3 regions of the Rhizobium fabae genome follow, and region 3 is predicted to be linked to each of the others. Evidence: riboswitches for the same ligand, from Rfam matches in the RefSeq annotation. Region 3 holds a riboswitch; each other region holds the start of a gene.
The links. Region 3 has a riboswitch for FMN ahead of EFB14_RS00325 (6,7-dimethyl-8-ribityllumazine synthase). Riboswitches for the same ligand answer to the same signal wherever they lie in the genome.

Region 1 (6,206 bases), on a different contig from region 3:
GACATCTCTCTGAACGCACCGAAACTATTCGATCTCAGTGGCCAGGTTGCCATCGTGACGGGCGCCGGCAGCGGCATCGGGCAAAGGATCGCCATCGGTCTTGCCCAGTGCGGCGCCGACGTGGCACTTCTCGATCGCCGCAGCGATGACGGTCTTGCCAATACCGCCAGCCATATCAGGGCTGTCGGCCGCCGCTCGATTGAAATCGCCGCCGATGTGACCAGCAAGTCGTCTTTGGCCGATGCTGTCGCCCGCACCGAATCCGATCTCGGCGCCCTCTCGCTTGCCGTCAATGCGGCCGGCATCGCCAATGCCAACCCCGCCGAGGAAATGGAAGAGGACCAGTATCAGACGCTGATGGACATCAACCTGAAAGGCGTCTTCCTGTCCTGCCAGGCCGAAGCACGCGCCATGCTGAAGAACGGCCGCGGTTCAATCGTCAACATCGCCTCCATGTCCGGTGTCATCGTCAATCGAGGTCTCAGTCAGGCCCATTACAACGCTTCCAAGGCGGGCGTGATCCACATGTCCAAATCGCTGGCGATGGAGTGGGTGGGGCGTGGCATCCGCGTCAACACGATTTCGCCAGGCTATACCGCAACGCCGATGAATACCCGGCCGGAGATGGTGCATCAGACAAAGCTCTTTGAAGAGCAGACGCCGATGCAGCGCATGGCTGGCGTCGACGAGATGGTCGGTCCGGCCGTCTTCCTGCTGTCGAATGCCGCAAGCTTCGTGACGGGCGTCGATCTGCTCGTCGACGGTGGCTTCTGCTGCTGGTGATGCCCATGCGCAGGCTGATCGCAGGCAACTGGAAAATGAACGGTCTCGCCTCCTCCCTGGCAGAGATCGCGGCGCTGAGGGAACTAACGGGCAAGGCGGCGTGCGATATCGTCGTCTGCCCGCCCTTCACGCTGATCGACCGCGCTGTCGAACGCGCCAAGGATTCGAACCTGGCGATTGGCGCGCAGGATTGCCATGCTCAACAGTCAGGCGCCCATACGGGCGATGTTTCTGCCGAAATGCTCGCCAATATAGGTGCGCGTTATGTCATCCTCGGACACTCCGAGCGCCGTCTGTCTCACGGCGAAGATGATGAAATCGTCCTTGCAAAGGCTATTGCCGCGCATAGAGCGGGCTTGATTGCGATCGTCTGTGTCGGTGAAACGCGGCATGAGCGAGACGAGGGCCGGGCGATCGAAGTGGTTGGCGGGCAGCTGAGGGAATCCATCCCAGAGCGAGCGACGAGTGCGGATCTCGTCATCGCCTATGAACCCGTCTGGGCGATAGGAACCGGGTTGGTGCCGACCAACGAACAGATCGAGGAGGTCCATGCCGCGATCCGGCAGATACTCGAAGAGCGGCTGGGCAGCGATGGTCGTTCGGTCAAGATCCTCTATGGCGGCTCGGTCAAGGCATCCAATGCCCAAGCGATATTCGGGCTTCGCAATGTGGACGGAGCGCTGGTCGGCGGCGCTTCGCTGAAGGCGTCGGAATTCGCTGGGATTATTTCTGCGGCCGTTTGAAGCCTGAGTGAGGAGGCATGTACCGCCGACCTACAGATCGGCGCGCTCATGCCGGCACCGTTGAAGGGAAAAGAGAATGCAACGATTTGAAAGCAAGACCGTCATCATTACCGGCGCAAGCCGCGGTATCGGGGCTGGGATCGCCAAACGCTTTGCGCGCGAAGGCGCCAATCTCGTCGTTTCGGCCAATGAAGACAGCGTGCATAGCGTGGCCGAACAGATCAAGGCCGATGGCGGCAAGGCAATTTCCTTCGTTGGCGACGTCACTGACAAGGCTAGCGTCAAGGCCCTATATGACGCAGCCGAGCAGGCATTCGGCGCTGTCGACGTTTCCATTCAGAATGCCGGCGTCATCACTATCGCCCGCATCGAGGATCTGACCGAGGGCGAGTGGGACAAGGTCATGGCCGTCAACACCAAAGGCGTGTTCCTCTGCGCCCAGGAGGCGATCGCCCGCATACGCAAGCACGGCCGCGGCGGCCGTATCATCAACACTGCCTCCGGCCAGGCGCGCGACGGCTTCATCTATACGCCGCATTATGCCGCCTCGAAGATGGGCGTCGTCGGCATCACCCAGAGCCTTGCCAAGGAAGTCGCGACCGACGGCATCACCGTCAACGCCTTCTGCCCGGGCATCATCGAGACCGACATGTGGGCCTATAACGACCACGCATGGGGCAAGCTGCTCGGCAATTACGGACCCGGCGAACTGATGAAGGAATGGGTCGAAGGCATCCCGATGAAGCGCGCCGGTTCCGGCGAAGACGTCGCCGGTCTCGTCACCTTCCTTGCCAGCGACGATGCAGCCTACATTACCGGTCAGACCATCAATGTCGATGGCGGCCTGATCATGTCCTAGCTCCGTTCGGCAATAGGAAACGGTGCTTTCACCCCTGCGAGGCAATTCCCGCGGCGAAATCTATACACAACCTCTTGCAGAACAAGGCCTTCATCATCTATCTAGGTAATGTTCTCAGGGCGGGGTGCAATTCCCCACCGGCGGTATCGAGGCAACTCGGAGCCCGCGAGCGCCTTCGTGAAAGCGAAGGGTCAGCAGATCCGGTGAGATGCCGGAGCCGACGGTCATAGTCCGGATGGAAGAGAGCAACGCAGAGGGCACCGCTCGGCTCGCGGTGTTTCATATGCTTGTTCGCCCAAGGGAAATTGGTGGCTTTTGATAGGCCATGTATGCCGCACGCTGCGGCTAACCCTTGAAAGGCAGAGAAGATGGCAATTTCCAAAATCGAAGATGCGGTCGCCGCAATTGCGCGCGGCGAAATCGTCGTCGTCGTAGACGATCGCGACAGGGAGAATGAGGGCGACCTCGTCATCGCTTCCGAAGCAATTACCCCACAGGCAATCGCTTTCATGATGAATTACGCCCGCGGTCTCATCTGTGTGGCGATGGAAGGCGAACGGCTGGACGAACTGCAGATCCCGCTGATGGTGCCCAATAATACAGAAATGTTGAAGACTGCCTTCACCGTCTCGGTTGATTACATTCCCGAGACGACCACCGGCATCTCCGCCGCCGATCGCGCCGCGACGGTTCGAGCGCTGGTCGGCGAAGGGTCACGTCCTGAAGAGTTCGCGCGTCCTGGTCACGTCTTTCCTCTTCGGGCGCATCCAGACGGTGTGCTCTCTCGCCCCGGACATACAGAAGCGGCTGTCGATCTTGCTAAGCTCGCCGGTCTTTCTGCCTCGGGCGTCATCTGCGAGGTCGCAAACGATGATGGCAGCATGGCCCGCCTTCCGGATCTGGAGATATTCGCAAAACGCCACGGCCTGCATCTCATCACGATCGAAGATCTCATTGCGCATCGACAACTGGCATTGGCAATGAAAGCCGCTTAGACCTCTTTGAGTGACAGGGCCAAATCGGGACGAGACTTGCCAACCGCGATGCCGCGATTGGTCGGCTCCCTCCAACGATTCAATATCGCCAGCGGTCCGATCTGTTTCATCATGTCTTCGAGATGGTGATGCAGACGCGGGCGCGCCTGGCACCTTTTCGACGGGCACAATTCCGTTTACCCGGGCGTCTGGCAAAATCCTATGAGGAGCACGGCCGGATCGTGACCGCGATCATCTACGCGGAAGCCGCGGCCGCGGGGCAGGCGGCATATGCTCCTGTAGAAGTTGTCAGCGATGCCAGCGCGATATTTGCAACGGCCGGAGAGTAGAGGGGGCGTGACGCCTAAAATCAGGCCCCATTAGCCCTCTTACGAAGAACGCCCAGTTGTTTCGCAGCGTCTCCTCCGCGGCTTCGACGAAGCGGTGAGCAATTCAAGAACCTGTCCTCCCGTGGCATCAGCTTGCGAGAAATACTCATCATGCCAACGGACCCTTCAGTGTGGCTAACTGTCATAAATCTGTCATAAACACGCTCAGGCAATTGAAGCAACGGGCAAATCGGCAAGCCAATCACTATGAAGTCTACCAAAAAAAGCCCGGAGCCCCGACCAGACAAGTCCCAGACATTGCTTCGGCAGCTTGCGACCGTTCCCGCCAAGCTGTTCTCCGGTGCATTCCGTCAACAGTACGGCGCTCTTTGCTTCCGCTACAGCAATGGAGGACCCCAGGTCGAAATCCTTGTGGTTACATCACGCGAGAGCGGACGCTGGATCATCCCGAAAGGGTGGCCGATGAAAGGGAAGAAACCCTTCGAAGCTGCGGCGATCGAGGCGTGGGAGGAGGCAGGCGTGCGCGGGGCGGTGAGGAAGAAGCCGGTCGGCTACTACACCTATCTGAAAGAACTCGAGAATGGCGACGTGGCGCCCTGCATTGTCGACGTGTTTCAGGTTGAAGTCACGGAGATCAGGGGTGACTTCAAGGAGCAGGGCCAGCGTGTTCTCGAATGGGTAAGCCCTGATGAAGCGGCGCGACGCATTCGTGAGATCGAACTCAAGTCACTGCTCGTCCAATTTGAGGCGCACGGCCGAAAGAAGCGTGATCGCGGCTAACCAGGGGCGTCTTGCAGGCGTGCCACAGCGCGCCCGCGTCTTTATCGCTCGAATGGTTCGCCGAGCGAAGCGACGCCGTTCAGTTTCAGTAGACGACGGTCCGCAGAGATGATGCCGAGCACGATGATGGTGACGAGATATGGCAGGCTCGAGAGCAGTTGCGAGGGAACGTCCAGTCCGGTTGCCTGGGCTGCAAGCCCCATCAACGAGACCGCCCCGAAGAGGCAGGCTCCGAGGAAGATCCGGCCGGTAAGCCAAGTCCCGAAGACAACGAGGGCGATGGCGATCCAGCCGCGCCCGGCAATCATTCCATCGGCCCAGAGTGGCGTATAGACCACCGACGCATAGGCGCCGGCGAAACCGGCCATCGCACCGCCGAAGGCGATGGCGAGGACGCGGACTGAGATTACCGAATAGCCGATGGCGTGGGCGGCCTTGGGGTTCTCGCCAACGGCGCGGACGATGAGGCCAAGCTTGGTGTGGGCAAATATGGCCCAGAGAGCGAGAGTCGCGGCGAGCGAAATCCACACGACGATGTCCTGGATGAAGAGGCCGCCGACAACCGGTAATTCCGAAAGCCCGGAAAGGGCAAGCTTGGGAAGTCCCCTGACCGTGAGGCTTTCATAGGTCTTGCCGAAAAGCGCGGAGAGGCCCTGACCGAGAATGCCGATGGCAAGGCCCGCTGCCACCTGATTTGCCCGGAATCCGAGCGTGACGAAGGCGAAGAGCAGGGAAAGGACAGCGCTGCCGAGCCCAGCGACGACGAAGCCCAGGAGATGTCCGCCGCCCTGATAGACGACGATGAAGGCGAGCACGGCGCCGAAGGCCATCAATCCCTCGACCCCGAGGTTGAGAACGCCGGCGCGCTCGGCCACCAGTTCGCCAAGGGCCGCAAGAAGAAACGGTGTCGCAGCCGCAAGCATGCCGGCAAGAATGAACTCGATGGCGTTCATGACGGGCTCCGGTGGGCGGCGCGGCGCCATTCAAGGCGGTAGCGCACGAAGGCGACGGCGATCAGGTAAGCGAGCAACAGACTGCCCTGGAAGACCCGGACAGCGGCGATCGGCAGGTTAGCCGAGACCATGGCATTGTCGCCACCGATGTAAATGACCGCCATGACCAGCGCCGAGGCCACGATGCCGATCGGATTCAAGCCACCGAGATAGGCGACGATGATGGCCGCATAGCCATAGCCGCTCGCGACAGAACGCTGCAGCTGGCCGAGTGGACCGGCAACTTCGGCGGCCCCGGCAAGGCCGGCAGCAAAACCGCCGATCAGCAGCGAAAGCCAGATTGCCCAATCCTCCTTGAAGCCGGCATAGCCGGCGGCCCGAGGCGCCAGACCGCCAACCTGTAGCTTGTAGCCGATGAAGCTCTTCTGCATGAAAACCCAGGCCGCAACCGACAAGACGAGCGTAATCAGGAATGAGACGTTGAGGCGCGTGCCGGAAATCAGCGTTGGCACCATCGCATCATATTGGAACATCACCGACTGGGGGAAGTTGAAGCCGTTCGGATCCTTCCAGGGGCCGAGCAGCAGGTAGTTCAACAGCTGCGCCGCAACGAGGCTCAGCATCAGCGAAACGAGGATCTCATTGGCGTTGAGGCGCATGCGCCAGAAGGCGGTGAGAGAAGCCCAAAGTGCGCCCCCGATGGCGCCGAGCAGCAGCATTGCCGGCCAAATCCACTGGCCCGTTGCCTGAGGAAACCAGACCGG
Region 2 (6,206 bases), on a different contig from region 3:
CGGAAACTGATTGCCGGACCGACCGTGTTCATCTGCGATGAATGCGTCGAATTGTGCATGGACATCATCCGCGAGGAGAACAAGTCCTCGATGGTCAAGTCCCGTGACGGCGTTCCGACGCCCCAGGACATCATCAAGGTCCTCGACGAATACGTCATCGGCCAGCGTCAGGCGAAGAAGATCCTGTCGGTCGCCGTTCACAATCACTATAAGCGCCTGGCGCACGCCTCCAAGAACGGCGAAGTCGAGTTGGCGAAGTCGAACATCATGCTTGTCGGCCCGACTGGCTGTGGCAAGACCTATCTTGCCCAGACGCTCGCCCGCATCATCGACGTTCCCTTCACCATGGCTGACGCGACGACGCTGACCGAAGCCGGCTACGTCGGCGAGGACGTCGAAAACATTATTCTGAAGCTCCTGCAGTCGGCCGACTACAACGTCGAGCGTGCGCAGCGCGGCATCGTCTACATCGACGAAGTCGACAAGATCTCGCGCAAGTCCGACAACCCGTCGATCACCCGTGACGTTTCGGGCGAGGGCGTGCAGCAGGCGCTGCTGAAGATCATGGAAGGCACGGTCGCTTCCGTTCCGCCGCAGGGCGGCCGCAAGCATCCGCAGCAGGAATTCCTGCAGGTCGACACGACGAACATCCTGTTCATCTGCGGCGGCGCATTCGCCGGCCTCGACAAGATTATCTCTGCCCGCGGCGAGAAGACTTCGATCGGTTTCGGCGCGACCGTCAAGTCGCAGGACGACCGCCGTGTCGGCGAGGTCCTGCGCGAGCTGGAGCCGGAAGACCTGGTCAAGTTCGGCCTCATCCCGGAGTTCATCGGCCGTCTGCCGGTTCTGGCGACGCTCGAGGATCTCGACGAGGACGCACTGATCCAGATCCTGTCCGAGCCGAAGAACGCGCTGATCAAGCAGTATCAGCGACTGTTCGAGATGGAGGATGTGGAGCTGAACTTCCACGAGGACGCTCTTCGCGAAATCGCCCGCAAGGCGATCACTCGAAAGACCGGCGCCCGCGGCCTTCGCTCGATCATGGAGAAGATCCTGCTCGACACGATGTTCGAGCTGCCGACGCTGGAAGGCGTACGCGAGGTCGTCATCTCGGAGGAAGTGGTGCGCGGTTCTGCCCGTCCGCTCTACATCTATGCCGATCGTCAGGAAGAAAAGGCCAACGCTTCCGCGTGACCTTGTGACTTTCACACGATTATTTTGAGGGGCTTGCCGTCGGCGAGCCCCTTTCTATTTGAAAAACCATGCGAGGCGCTGTTAGTATTTTTCGCATGGGAACCGCGATTGCCTTTGTCGATATTGCGCAAGGGGCGGTGCTTGGCAAAGATGCAGTGATTCCGTAAGCGTATTGCTGGCGTTTGTATTTTAGCCAGGTCGGAAGTGGTAAGCGCCGGTCCAGCCACGCGCTTCATAGTGTTGGCGTTCCGTTGTAATACAGCTGTCACATCCGGGGAACGCGGGCGTTAGCGTGGCTTGAAAAGCGTAGTCAGAACCTCCACTTGTAGGCCAAGTGAGAGTGCCGGCCGGTCCCAAGCGGCCGTGCAGAGAGCCCGGCAACGGGACGATGGAAAGGACATAAAAATGACGAAGAAAACGTCTGTAGCGAGCAGCACTGCCTACCCTGTTCTGCCCCTGCGCGACATCGTGGTTTTCCCGCATATGATCGTGCCGCTGTTCGTCGGACGGGAAAAGTCGATCCGTGCGCTCGAAGAGGTCATGGGTTCCGACAAGCAGATCATGCTGGTGACGCAGATCAACGCCAGCGACGACGATCCGGATCCTTCCGCGATCCACAATGTCGGCACCGTCGCAAACGTATTGCAGCTGCTCAAGCTGCCGGACGGCACCGTGAAGGTTCTCGTCGAAGGCCGCGCGCGCGCCGAGATCGACGCCTATACCAGCCGCGAGGATTTCTACGAGGCGCTCGGCCATGTGCTCGAGGAGCCGCATGACGATCCGGTCGAACTGGAAGCGCTGTCGCGCTCGGTCGTTTCCGAATTCGAGAGCTACGTAAAGCTCAACAAGAAGATTTCGCCGGAAGTGGTCGGTGCCGCCAGCCAGATCGACGACTATTCCAAGCTCGCCGATACGGTCGCCTCGCATCTGTCGATCAAGATCACCGAGAAGCAGGAAATGCTGGAGACCACCAGCGTCAAGGCTCGCCTCGAAAAGGCTCTTGGCTTCATGGAAGGCGAGATCTCGGTTCTGCAGGTCGAAAAGCGTATCCGCTCGCGCGTCAAGCGCCAGATGGAGAAGACCCAGCGCGAATACTACCTCAATGAGCAGATGAAGGCGATCCAGAAGGAACTCGGCGACGGCGAGGAAGGCCGCGACGAGATGAGCGAACTGGAAGAGCGCATCTCCAAGACCAAGCTGTCCAAGGAAGCCCGTGAAAAGGCCGATGCGGAGCTGAAGAAGCTGCGCCAGATGAGCCCGATGTCGGCCGAAGCCACCGTCGTGCGCAACTATCTGGACTGGCTGCTCGGTATCCCCTGGGGCAAGAAGTCGAAGATCAAGGCCGATCTCAACAATGCCGAGAAGATCCTCGAAGCCGATCACTTCGGTCTCGACAAGGTCAAGGAGCGCATCGTCGAATATCTCGCCGTGCAGGCCCGCGCCACCAAGATCAAGGGCCCGATCCTGTGCCTCGTCGGCCCTCCGGGCGTCGGCAAGACCTCACTTGCCCAGTCGATCGCCAAGGCGACCGGCCGTGAGTATGTCCGCATGGCGCTCGGCGGCGTTCGCGACGAAGCCGAAATCCGTGGTCACCGCCGCACCTATATCGGCTCGATGCCCGGCAAGGTCATCCAGTCGATGAAGAAGGCGAAGAAGTCCAACCCGCTCTTCCTGCTGGACGAAATCGACAAGCTCGGCCAGGACTATCGCGGCGATCCGTCTTCGGCTCTGCTCGAAGTGCTCGATCCGGCGCAGAACTCGACCTTCATGGACCACTACCTGGAAGTCGAATACGACCTTTCGGACGTGATGTTCATCACGACGGCGAATACGCTGAACATTCCGGCGCCCCTGATGGACCGCATGGAGATCATCCGTATCGCCGGCTACACCGAGGATGAAAAGCGCGAGATCGCCAAGCGGCATCTGCTGCCGAAGGCCATCAAGGAACATGCGTTGCAGCCGGAAGAGTTTTCGGTCAGCGACGACGCCCTGATGGCGATCAGCCAGCAGTACACCCGCGAGGCCGGTGTCCGCAGCTTCGAACGCGAATTGATGAAGCTCGCCCGCAAGGCGGTGACCGAGATCATCAAGGGCAAGACGAAGTCCGTTCATGTGACGGCCGCCAACATTGCCGACTATCTGGGCGTTCCGCGCTTCCGCCATGGCGAAGCCGAGGGCGAGGATCAGATCGGTGTCGTGACCGGTCTTGCCTGGACAGAAGTCGGCGGCGAGTTGCTGACCATCGAAGGCGTGATGATGCCGGGCAAGGGCCGCATGACGGTCACCGGCAATCTGAAGGACGTGATGAAGGAATCGATCTCGGCAGCGGCCTCCTATGTCCGCTCGCGCGCCGTCGATTTCGGCATCGAGCCGCCGCGCTTCGACAAGAGCGACATCCACGTGCACTTGCCGGAAGGCGCGACGCCGAAGGATGGTCCCTCGGCCGGCGTCGCCATGGCGACCGCCATCGTCTCGATCATGACCGGCATCCCGGTGAGCAGGCATGTGGCCATGACCGGTGAAATCACCCTTCGCGGCCGCGTGCTGCCGATCGGCGGTCTCAAGGAAAAGCTGCTTGCAGCGCTTCGCGGCGGCATCAAGAAGGTGCTGATTCCGGAGGAAAACGCCAAGGACTTGGCGGAGATTCCGGACAACGTGAAGAACAACATGGAGATCATCCCGGTATCCCGCATGGGCGAGGTGATCAAGCATGCGTTGATCCGCCGGCCGGAGCCGATCGAGTGGGACGGCACGGTGGAAACACCGGTCATTGCATCGGTCGAAGGCCTTGATGATACAGGCGCAACCATAGCGCATTGAGTGGCGCTTGCCACATTTATGCCCAATTGGCGCAAAAGACGCGAAAAGGCTGGCGGAAACGCCAGCCTTTTTTGTGAAAACGTCATGGAGACGCTTGCTTTTCCTTGATTTGCAGGGCTTTTGGGTTTTCGGCGGGCCTGATGAAACCTATTCGGCGCCTAGCTTACATTGAGTCGTTTCATACCATTTAGAAAGGGGTGGAAACATGAACAAGAATGAACTCGTGTCCGCAGTAGCCGAAAAGGCTGGACTGACGAAGTCTGACGCGGCTTCCGCTGTCGATGCGGTTTTCGACGTTGTACAGGCTGAACTCAAGAACAAGGGCGACATCCGCCTCGCGGGTTTCGGTAGCTTCACTGTTTCTCATCGTGCCGCAACGAAGGGCCGCAACCCGTCGACCGGCGCTGAAGTCGACATTCCCGCACGTAACGTGCCGAAGTTCACGCCCGGCAAGGGCCTGAAGGATGCCGTCAACGGCTGATTAGATAGTCCGCCAGCCGTACACGAGAGCGGTTGCGCAGGATTTTTGAGGGGTTCGGCATCGCCGGACCCCTTTTCGTTTGCTCCCTGCAACGCTTTGTTCTACGAACGAAACCGTTCTCAGGGCGGGGTGAAAGTCCCCACCGGCGGTAAGGGCTGCGGCTCGAGCCCGCGAGCGCCTTCCGGAGCCTCGGCGAGGGAAGGGTCAGCAGATCCGGTGCAATTCCGGAGCCGACGGTATAGTCCGGATGAAAGAGAATGAGCATGGCCGCGTGCGGGCAGGGAACTGTCGGCGTTTGCGTGCCGTTGGCTCATGCGTCCTGATTTGTGTTAGTCCCTGTTCAGGATCGAAGACATGAATCAGAATTCCCTTGCAGTCTCGCAATCCCGCGCCTTTGCCGGCGCCGCTTTCATGGTGCTTGGAGGCGTGGCCTTCTCGCTCCTCAACGTCGTCACCCAGTGGCTGACCATGGAGCTCGCCTTTCCCTCGGCCTCTACGGCTTTCTGGCAATATGCCTTCGCCTTCCTCTTTTCCTTGCCTTTCCTGCGCAAGGCCGGCCTTTCGGCAATGCGCACCAAATATCCGTGGCGGCATGTCGTGCGCGTTGTCTTTGCCGCGCTCGGTGTCGAGGCCTGGGTTTCGGGCCTTGCCTCGGTGCCGATCTGGCAGGCGATCGCACTCGTCATGACCTCGCCCTTCTTCATCATCCTTGGCGCGCGACTGTTTCTCGGCGAACGTGTCGGTTCGGCGCGATGGGCGGCAACGGCCGTCGGCTTCGCCGGCGCGATGATCATCCTCCAGCCATGGTCGGACAGCTTCACCTGGGCCGCATTGCTGCCTGTTCTCTCAGCGCTGCTCTGGGGCGCCTCGTCGCTCATCACGAAGAGCCTGACCGGTATCGAGAAGCCGGAGACGATTACCGTCTGGCTGCTGGTGCTGCTGACCCCAATCAACGGCGGTCTGGCGCTTGCCGCGGGCTTTGCGGTGCCGACGGGTGCGGCGCTCGCGCTCTTCCTGCTGGCGGGCCTCCTGACGGTCGTGGCGCAATATCTGCTGACCCTTGCCTATGCCAGCGCCGATGCCGCCTATGTGCAGCCGTTCGACGATCTGAAGCTGCCGCTGAACGTGCTCGCCGGCTGGCTGTTCTTCGGCTATGCGCCGGCCGGCTACCTTTGGCTGGGGGCAGCACTCATTCTTGGCTCGTCGCTCTTCATCATGAGGAACGAGATGCGCCGGGAAAGGGACGCAGCCTGACGCAAGCCCTCTGAAATGTCGCTCCGGACTTGCGTCCGGCGCGCGTGGAACGATGACGAGAATCGATGAAACGCAAATGGCCGGGCGAAAACCCGGCCATCTGCGTTTCGGCTATTTGTTCTCGAGTGTCGACGCCTACCAGCGCTGATGCACATGCGGGGCGATCAGCCGCTCGTAGATCTCGCGCGTTGCCGCCATGACATCGGCCGAAAGCGGCGCGAGGTCGGCAGCGGCGGCGTTGGCCTTGGCCTGCTCGGCATTGCGGGCGCCGGGAATGACGACGGTGACGGCATCGCTCATCAGGATCCAGCGCAACGCAAAGGTGGCCATGGTCGCCCCTGCCGGAACGAGCTTGCGCACTTCCTCGACCGCCTGAAGGCCGACGTCGAAGGGAACGCCCGCGAAGGTCTCGCCGACATCAAAGGCTTCGCCGTGGCGGTTGAAGTTGCGATGG
Region 3 (6,206 bases):
CCCTATGGCCCCCTCATCCGACCCTTCGGGCCACCTTCTCCCCGCTGGGGAGAAGGGAGTCGCGATCAATCCTCGACCTCGAGCACAAGCTCAACCTCGACCGGCATGCCGAGCGGCAGGCTGGCGACGCCGAGGACGACGCGGCCGGAGAGTTTTTCCTCGCCGAAGACCTGGAGCAGCATTTCCGATGCTCCGTCGGCGACTTTCGGGTGGTCGCGGAAATCGCCTTCGGTGGCGATGTAGACGCCGAGCTTGACGACCTTCACCACCTTATCAAGCGAGCCGAGATAGTCCTTGGCGGCGGCAAGGCCGCTCAAGGTTGCCGTTTCGGCGGCCTTCCTGCCGTCCTCTGATGTCAGCGTGCCGCCGACGCGGCCGATATAGCGAGGCTCGTGGCCGACGACCGGCAGCATGCCGCTGAAGAAGACGAGCTTCCCTGATCTGACCGCCTCGACATAGGCCCCGAAGGGTGTCGGCGGCGGGGGAAGGGTGATGCCGAGTTCCTGCAGCCGCTGTTCCGCACCGGCTGCCTGCGCGTTTCCATGGTTTACCATCTGCCCAGATGTGCGCCGCCGTCGACGTGCAGCACCTCCCCGGTGACACGCGGAGCTTCCGTCAGGAAGAGGACCGCATCAACGATTTCGCCGACATTCGATATACCTGCCATCGGCGACAGCGTGCTCAGGAAATCCTTCGGATTGTCCTTGTGCAGCGGTGTGTCCACCACACCGGGAGCGACGATATTGAAGCGAATTTTCTCGTTCGCATATTCCATCGCCAGGTTCTTGGAGATGGCGTTGATGCCGCCCTTTGTCATCATCGACACCGAAGCGGAGAAGCCGGCGATCGGATGATCGGTCAATGGCGTGGTGATGCTGACGACGCTGCCGCCTGACTTCTGCGCGACCATCTGCCGGACGACCAGCTGGGTCAGATGGATGAAGCCTTCGAGATTAGTCGAGGACAACGTCGCAAAGTCGGTCATCGTGAAATCGACAAACGGCTTGGCCAGGAAAATGCCGGCATTGTTGACGAGGCCGTCGATCGAGCCGAAGCGGTCGATCGCGGTCTTGGCGACCCGTGCCGCGGTTTCGGCGTCGCCGATGTCGCCGTCGACGAGGGCCAGCCGGTCGGAGGCCTGAAAGGCGTCCGAGGCGCTGACTTGGCGTGACGTGGCGACGACATTGTAGCCGCGTGCGATGAAGGCGTTGACGAGGCCTGCGCCGATACCCTGGGAGGCGCCCGTAACGATGACAGTCTTTCCGGTAGTCATGTTGAACTCCATGATCTGGTTCGGGCAACGTCGAGCCTGATCGGCCGAGTCGCTCGAGATGGGGCGCCGCGATCGCGCCCCATCGGGTTGTGATTTGTTTTCGCAAGGTGAATATGGCGAAAACTCCATTCCCCGATTAGATGGAAATATCTGGATTCTCTTTTGCATCAGTGCAAAAGTGATGGCATGCCCGATTTGAACGACATCGCCGTTTTCGTGAAGGTGGCGCAGTATGGCAGCTTCAGCCGGGCGGCCCATTCCCTCGGCATGCCGGTCTCCACAGTCAGCCGGAAGGTGACCTCGCTCGAAGAGCAGCTCGGCGTGACGCTGCTGCAGAGGACGACGCGCAAGCTCAGCCTCACCGCGCAGGGGCGGGCCTATTATGACAGGTGCAGCGAGCCGCTCGCCCATCTCATCGACGCCGAGCAGGCGCTGACGGAAACCCAGAGAAAGCCGGAAGGCCTGTTGAAGATCTCCGTGCCCGTCATTTTCGGACAGGAGGTGTTTTACGAATTCGTCTCGTCCTTTCTAAAGGCCTATCCCGAGATTCAGGTCGATCTCTTTGTCACCAACCTGTTTCTCGATCTGATCGCCGAGAATATCGATCTCGGCATCCGTTTCGGCGAACTCAAGGATTCCTCCATCGTCGCGCAGCGGCTCGGCAAGAGCGTGCGCTATCTGGTTGCCGCGCCCGACTATCTCAGGGGCAGGATGCTTCCCGCAAAGCCCGAGGACCTGAAGGACCACCAATGCGTCCTCCTGAACGGCCGCAACGGCGAGGCCGAATGGCATCTCGTCAGCGGCCGCAAATCGATCGACATGCGTGTCTCGGGGCCGGTGTCGAGCCGGGATTTCGAGGCGGTCAGCGCCTTCACCTATCGCGGCCACGGCATCGGGCTGCTGCCTTCCACCTATTGCGAAGAAGAGATCAAAAGAGGCGAGCTCATCCGCCTGCTGCCCGACTGGTCGTCACCGGAGATTTTCGTGCACGCCGTCTATCCCACCCGCCGATTCCTGCCGTTGCGCCTGCAGGTTTTTCTGGACGCGCTGAAGGCGTGGAAGAACCCTTTGTGGCTGCCTTTGCATTGAGGGCGTCCGGATTGGCGCTAAGGGGCGCAGGCACTCCCGACTTCACCGAAAATTGAAGCCCGGCAGGCGGCCCAGCGTCCCGTGCCGGTCAAGCTGTGTTACAGTTTCCTCGCCTGGGAATGGCGTAAGGATTGGATAGCCAATGCTGACGACACTTGCGGTGCTGATGGGTCTTTCCGGCGTCGTCCCGGTCGCTGAGATCGGGAGAAGCGAGGTCGATGTGGCGTTGGTGCTTGCCGTCGATACCTCGCGGTCGATGGATTTCGAGGAGATCGGCATCCAGCGCCAGGGTTATGTCGAGGCGCTCAAGCACAAGGAATTCATCGATGCGGTCAAAGGCGGGCTCACCGGCCGCATCGCCATCAGCTATTTCGAATGGGCGGGCTACGTCGTCCAGGATTCGGTGATCGACTGGCAGGTGATCGAGACGGAAGCGGATGCGCTCGCCTTTGCCGACAAGCTGGAGGCCCGGCCGGTCGCCACGCAGCGACGCACCTCGATCTCCACCGCCATCGCTCAGGGCGCCAGCATGATCATCGCCGGTCCCTTTCAGGGAAGGCGGGAGGTGATCGACGTTTCCGGCGACGGCCCGAACAATTCAGGCAATCCCGTGACGCCTGCCCGCGACAGGGCGGTGGAAGCCGGCATGGTCATCAACGGCCTCGCCATCATGCTGCGGCCTTCCGATGCGCCCGATGGTCTCGACAAATATTACGCCGATTGCGTCATCGGCGGCCCCGGCGCCTTCGTGCTGCCGGTCCACAAGATCGAGGATTTCGCGATCGCCGTGCGCCGCAAGCTGGTGCTTGAAATCAGCGGCCTTTCGCCGCCGGCGACGGTGCAGGAGACGGCGGGGGCCGCGCCCGCGGCCGATTGTCTGGTTGGCGAGAAGCAATGGCGGGATTTTTTCGAACGGTGAGCTGGTGGTTTGCAGGTGGGCCTGCGCGTCTTGGGACGAGAGGAGAGGGTATGCCGTGGGACACCCCCCTCTGCCCTGCCGGGCATCTCCCCCACAGGTGGGGAGATCGGCAGGAGGCAATGCCTCGCCCTGAATTTACGGTTCATGTGACGGCCAGTTGTTTGGGGAAGCCAGCGCGCCCAGCCAATCTCCCCACCTGTGGGGGAGATGCCCGGCAGGGCAGAGGGGGGTGGCCACGGCACACGACGGCCTCACCCTGAGGAAGGGTGAGGCGAGTGCTCTCTACGTCTGCCGTCACCTACAATGGCAACTCCCGGCCCGCGCGTTCGCTGACCATGTATTCGGCGTACCAGTCCGGCCAGTTGTCGTCGTGTTTGCCGCCGTTTCGTTTCTCGTGTTCGCCGTGGGCGGTGGCGGCGCGGCGCAGGGCGGCGGCCAGGTCGCTTGAGGTCGAGAAGGCCGTCTCGTCGGCGTCGATGCGGCCGGGCAGGCGGGTGGTGACTTCCTGGAACAGCCAGCCATTGCCGTCAGGGTCCTTGAACGAGGCGAAGGAACGGTAGCTGCGGTGGTCGGGATCGCGGCCGACGATGCGCAGCCGTCCGAAGAGATAGGGCTCGTCCTTGCCGGCATAGACGCCTGCGGCGTCGTGGAAGACGTCGCTTACCTCGACACCGCGGGCGATGAGATCGCGGCGGGCGGCCTCGATGTCGGAGACGACGAGGTAAAGGCCCTGGGCGGAGCCGGGGGCGGCGGCGGTGATGTTTTTCCCGAAGATGATCGCACAGCCGGAGCCGGGCGGCGTAAACTGGATCACCCGGAAATCGGCATCATTGGCGAAATCGGCGTCGAGCCGCCAGCCCAGGCCGTCGTAAAAACGTTTGGCACGGTCGACGTCGGAAACGGGGATGACGACCACTTCGAGCTTGGTGTCGACCGGTCGCGTTCTCGGGGTTTCAATGGGGGTTTCACTGCGCATAGCATTGCTCATCTTCAGCTCCCTTGAGGGTTGGACGCATTAAGAATGGCGATACATGTCGAGGGTGAGTGGACCACAGCGCGGCGGGGGCGTCGAATCAATTATTCTGTCCGATGCGGCCGGCAGGGCGAGGGATCGAGACGGCGGGAACTGTTCCCGCCGCCTTCCCGTCGCGTCGCCATCAAGCGGCAAGAGCGGCGCGCGTCTTTCCGATCATCAGGGCCGCGCGGGCGGCCTCGCGGCCCTTCTCGACGAAGTGGGCGCGGTAGATCTGCTGATGGTGCTCGGTTTCCTGATAGTGATGCGGCGTCAGCGAGACCGACAGCACCGGCACGCCCGTATCCATGCCGGCGCGCATCAGCCCGTCGACGACGGCCTGGGCGACGAAGTCGTGGCGATAGATTCCGCCGTCGACGACCAAGGCGGCGGCGATGACGGCGCCGTAGCGGCCGCTCGCCGCAAGATCGCGCGACAGCAGCGGCATTTCGAAAGCGCCGGGAACGTCGAACACATCGATCTGTTCAGCGGGAACAAGCTGTTGGAAACCTTCGAGCGCACGGTCGACGATATCGGCGTGCCAGCCGGCTTTGACGAAGGCATAGCGGGTGGGTGTCATGGTCATCTCCTTTGGCGTACAGACACGTCACCCAAGGCGATCACGAGCGTTCACCGGCTGCCGGTAAGGGCAGCAGGAACGCGCGTTCTCTTTCATCCGGACTATGACCGTCGGCTCAGGCATCTCACCTGATCTGCTGACCCTTCCAAGGAAGGCGCTCGCGGGCTCGCAATCGAAATCGCATACCGCCGGTAGGGACTTTCACCCCGCCCTGAGAACGGCGCGAACATAGGGGCAGGGCGGCGGGCTGGCAAGAGGTGGGAAATGCCTTGTGGGCGGCGAGAGGAGATGGTGTTGAGGGATGCAAGAAGTGATGTTGGCGCGCGTCCTTCGAGGCTCCGGCCTTCGGCCTACGCACCTCAGGATGAGGAGCGTTGGAGGGTGCCGCGCCCAGGTGAGGTCGGTTGGAGGATGCTGCGCCGACGCTCACGAGAGCCTCATCCTGAGGTGCCCCGCAGGGGCCTCGAAGGGCGAGGCGGGTGCACGCCCTTGCTGAGCGTCTCCTTGCGCCTAAATGCTTCCCGTGGGGAGATCCATGTCGAAAAAGCATGTCGTGCCGCGTCATAGTAGGCAGAGCAGCAACCACGGGAGAATGTGATGCAAGACCCCTTTGTCGTGCGCCGCGAGGCGCATATCGCGGCGCCGCCTGCTGCGGTGTTTGCGCTGATGACCGATCCGGAGAAAATCCTGCGCTGGATGGGAACGGAGGCGCAGATCGAGCCTGAGCCGGGCGGGCTCTATCTTGTCAACGTCACCGGCGCCCGCTTCGCGCGCGGCTCGTTTCGCGAGGTGGTGCCGGTTCATCGCCTGGCCTACAGCTTCGGCTGGGACGGCAGCGAGGTGGTGCCGCCGGGCTCGAGCCTGGTCGAAATCGACCTGATCGAGCAGCCGGACGGAACGCTGCTGCGGCTCACCCATAGCGGCCTGCCGAGTGCTGAGCAATGCGCCGGCCATACAGAAGGCTGGGTGCATTATCTCGGGCGGCTTTCCGAGGTCGCCGCCGGGCGCGATCCCGGTCCGGATGTCTTTGGCGGCAGGAAATGAACGGTTTTCCGAGGGTGTCACCGCGTCCGCAACCGACTGTTATTGCGCAAAAAAGCAGCCGGGCGGCGTGCCGCCCGGCGGTCCGGACAGGCGCTTTTTCGCCCGCAAACATGAACATGCAATTCATCCCCGGTTCAATTTGGCAGCCCTAAGGTGCGCCTGGCTGGATTGAATTGGAGTTCGTTATGAAGGCACTTTCTATCGCGGCTGCCTTGCTCGCTGGCAGCCTCTCGATTGGCACAGCTGAAGCGATGCCGGTCGGGTCAATCAACGTTCAGAGCAATATCGT

Region 1: linked by a shared signal. The riboswitch ahead of ribB (3,4-dihydroxy-2-butanone-4-phosphate synthase) and the one ahead of EFB14_RS00325 (6,7-dimethyl-8-ribityllumazine synthase) in region 3 are both predicted to bind FMN.
Region 2: linked by a shared signal. The riboswitch ahead of EFB14_RS25825 (DMT family transporter) and the one ahead of EFB14_RS00325 (6,7-dimethyl-8-ribityllumazine synthase) in region 3 are both predicted to bind FMN.

The regions. Positions count from the first base shown of each region.
Region 1 is NZ_ML133663.1:17,414-23,619, reverse strand. It holds gene EFB14_RS29650 (SDR family oxidoreductase) at 1-783, shown strand, start outside; gene tpiA (triose-phosphate isomerase) at 789-1,526, shown strand; gene EFB14_RS29640 (glucose 1-dehydrogenase) at 1,603-2,385, shown strand; FMN riboswitch at 2,492-2,636, shown strand; gene ribB (3,4-dihydroxy-2-butanone-4-phosphate synthase) at 2,754-3,380, shown strand; partial or broken gene EFB14_RS29630 (FCD domain-containing protein) at 3,491-3,709, shown strand; gene EFB14_RS29625 (NUDIX hydrolase) at 3,956-4,489, shown strand; gene EFB14_RS29620 (ABC transporter permease) at 4,531-5,442, opposite strand; gene EFB14_RS29615 (ABC transporter permease) at 5,439-6,206, opposite strand, start outside.
Region 2 is NZ_ML133658.1:60,696-66,901, forward strand. It holds gene clpX (ATP-dependent Clp protease ATP-binding subunit ClpX) at 1-1,194, shown strand, start outside; gene lon (endopeptidase La) at 1,600-4,017, shown strand; gene hupB (DNA-binding protein HupB) at 4,223-4,498, shown strand; FMN riboswitch at 4,610-4,761, shown strand; gene EFB14_RS25825 (DMT family transporter) at 4,844-5,752, shown strand; gene EFB14_RS25830 (aldo/keto reductase) at 5,888-6,206, opposite strand, start outside.
Region 3 is NZ_ML133645.1:58,480-64,685, reverse strand. It holds partial or broken gene EFB14_RS33850 (endonuclease domain-containing protein) at 5-100, shown strand; gene EFB14_RS00355 (RidA family protein) at 66-554, opposite strand; gene EFB14_RS00350 (SDR family NAD(P)-dependent oxidoreductase) at 548-1,273, opposite strand; gene EFB14_RS00345 (LysR family transcriptional regulator) at 1,460-2,362, shown strand; gene EFB14_RS00340 (DUF1194 domain-containing protein) at 2,505-3,281, shown strand; gene EFB14_RS00330 (VOC family protein) at 3,580-4,269, opposite strand; gene EFB14_RS00325 (6,7-dimethyl-8-ribityllumazine synthase) at 4,439-4,873, opposite strand; FMN riboswitch at 4,954-5,096, opposite strand; gene EFB14_RS00320 (SRPBCC family protein) at 5,471-5,917, shown strand; gene EFB14_RS00315 (GCG_CRPN prefix-to-repeats domain-containing protein) at 6,103-6,206, shown strand, end outside.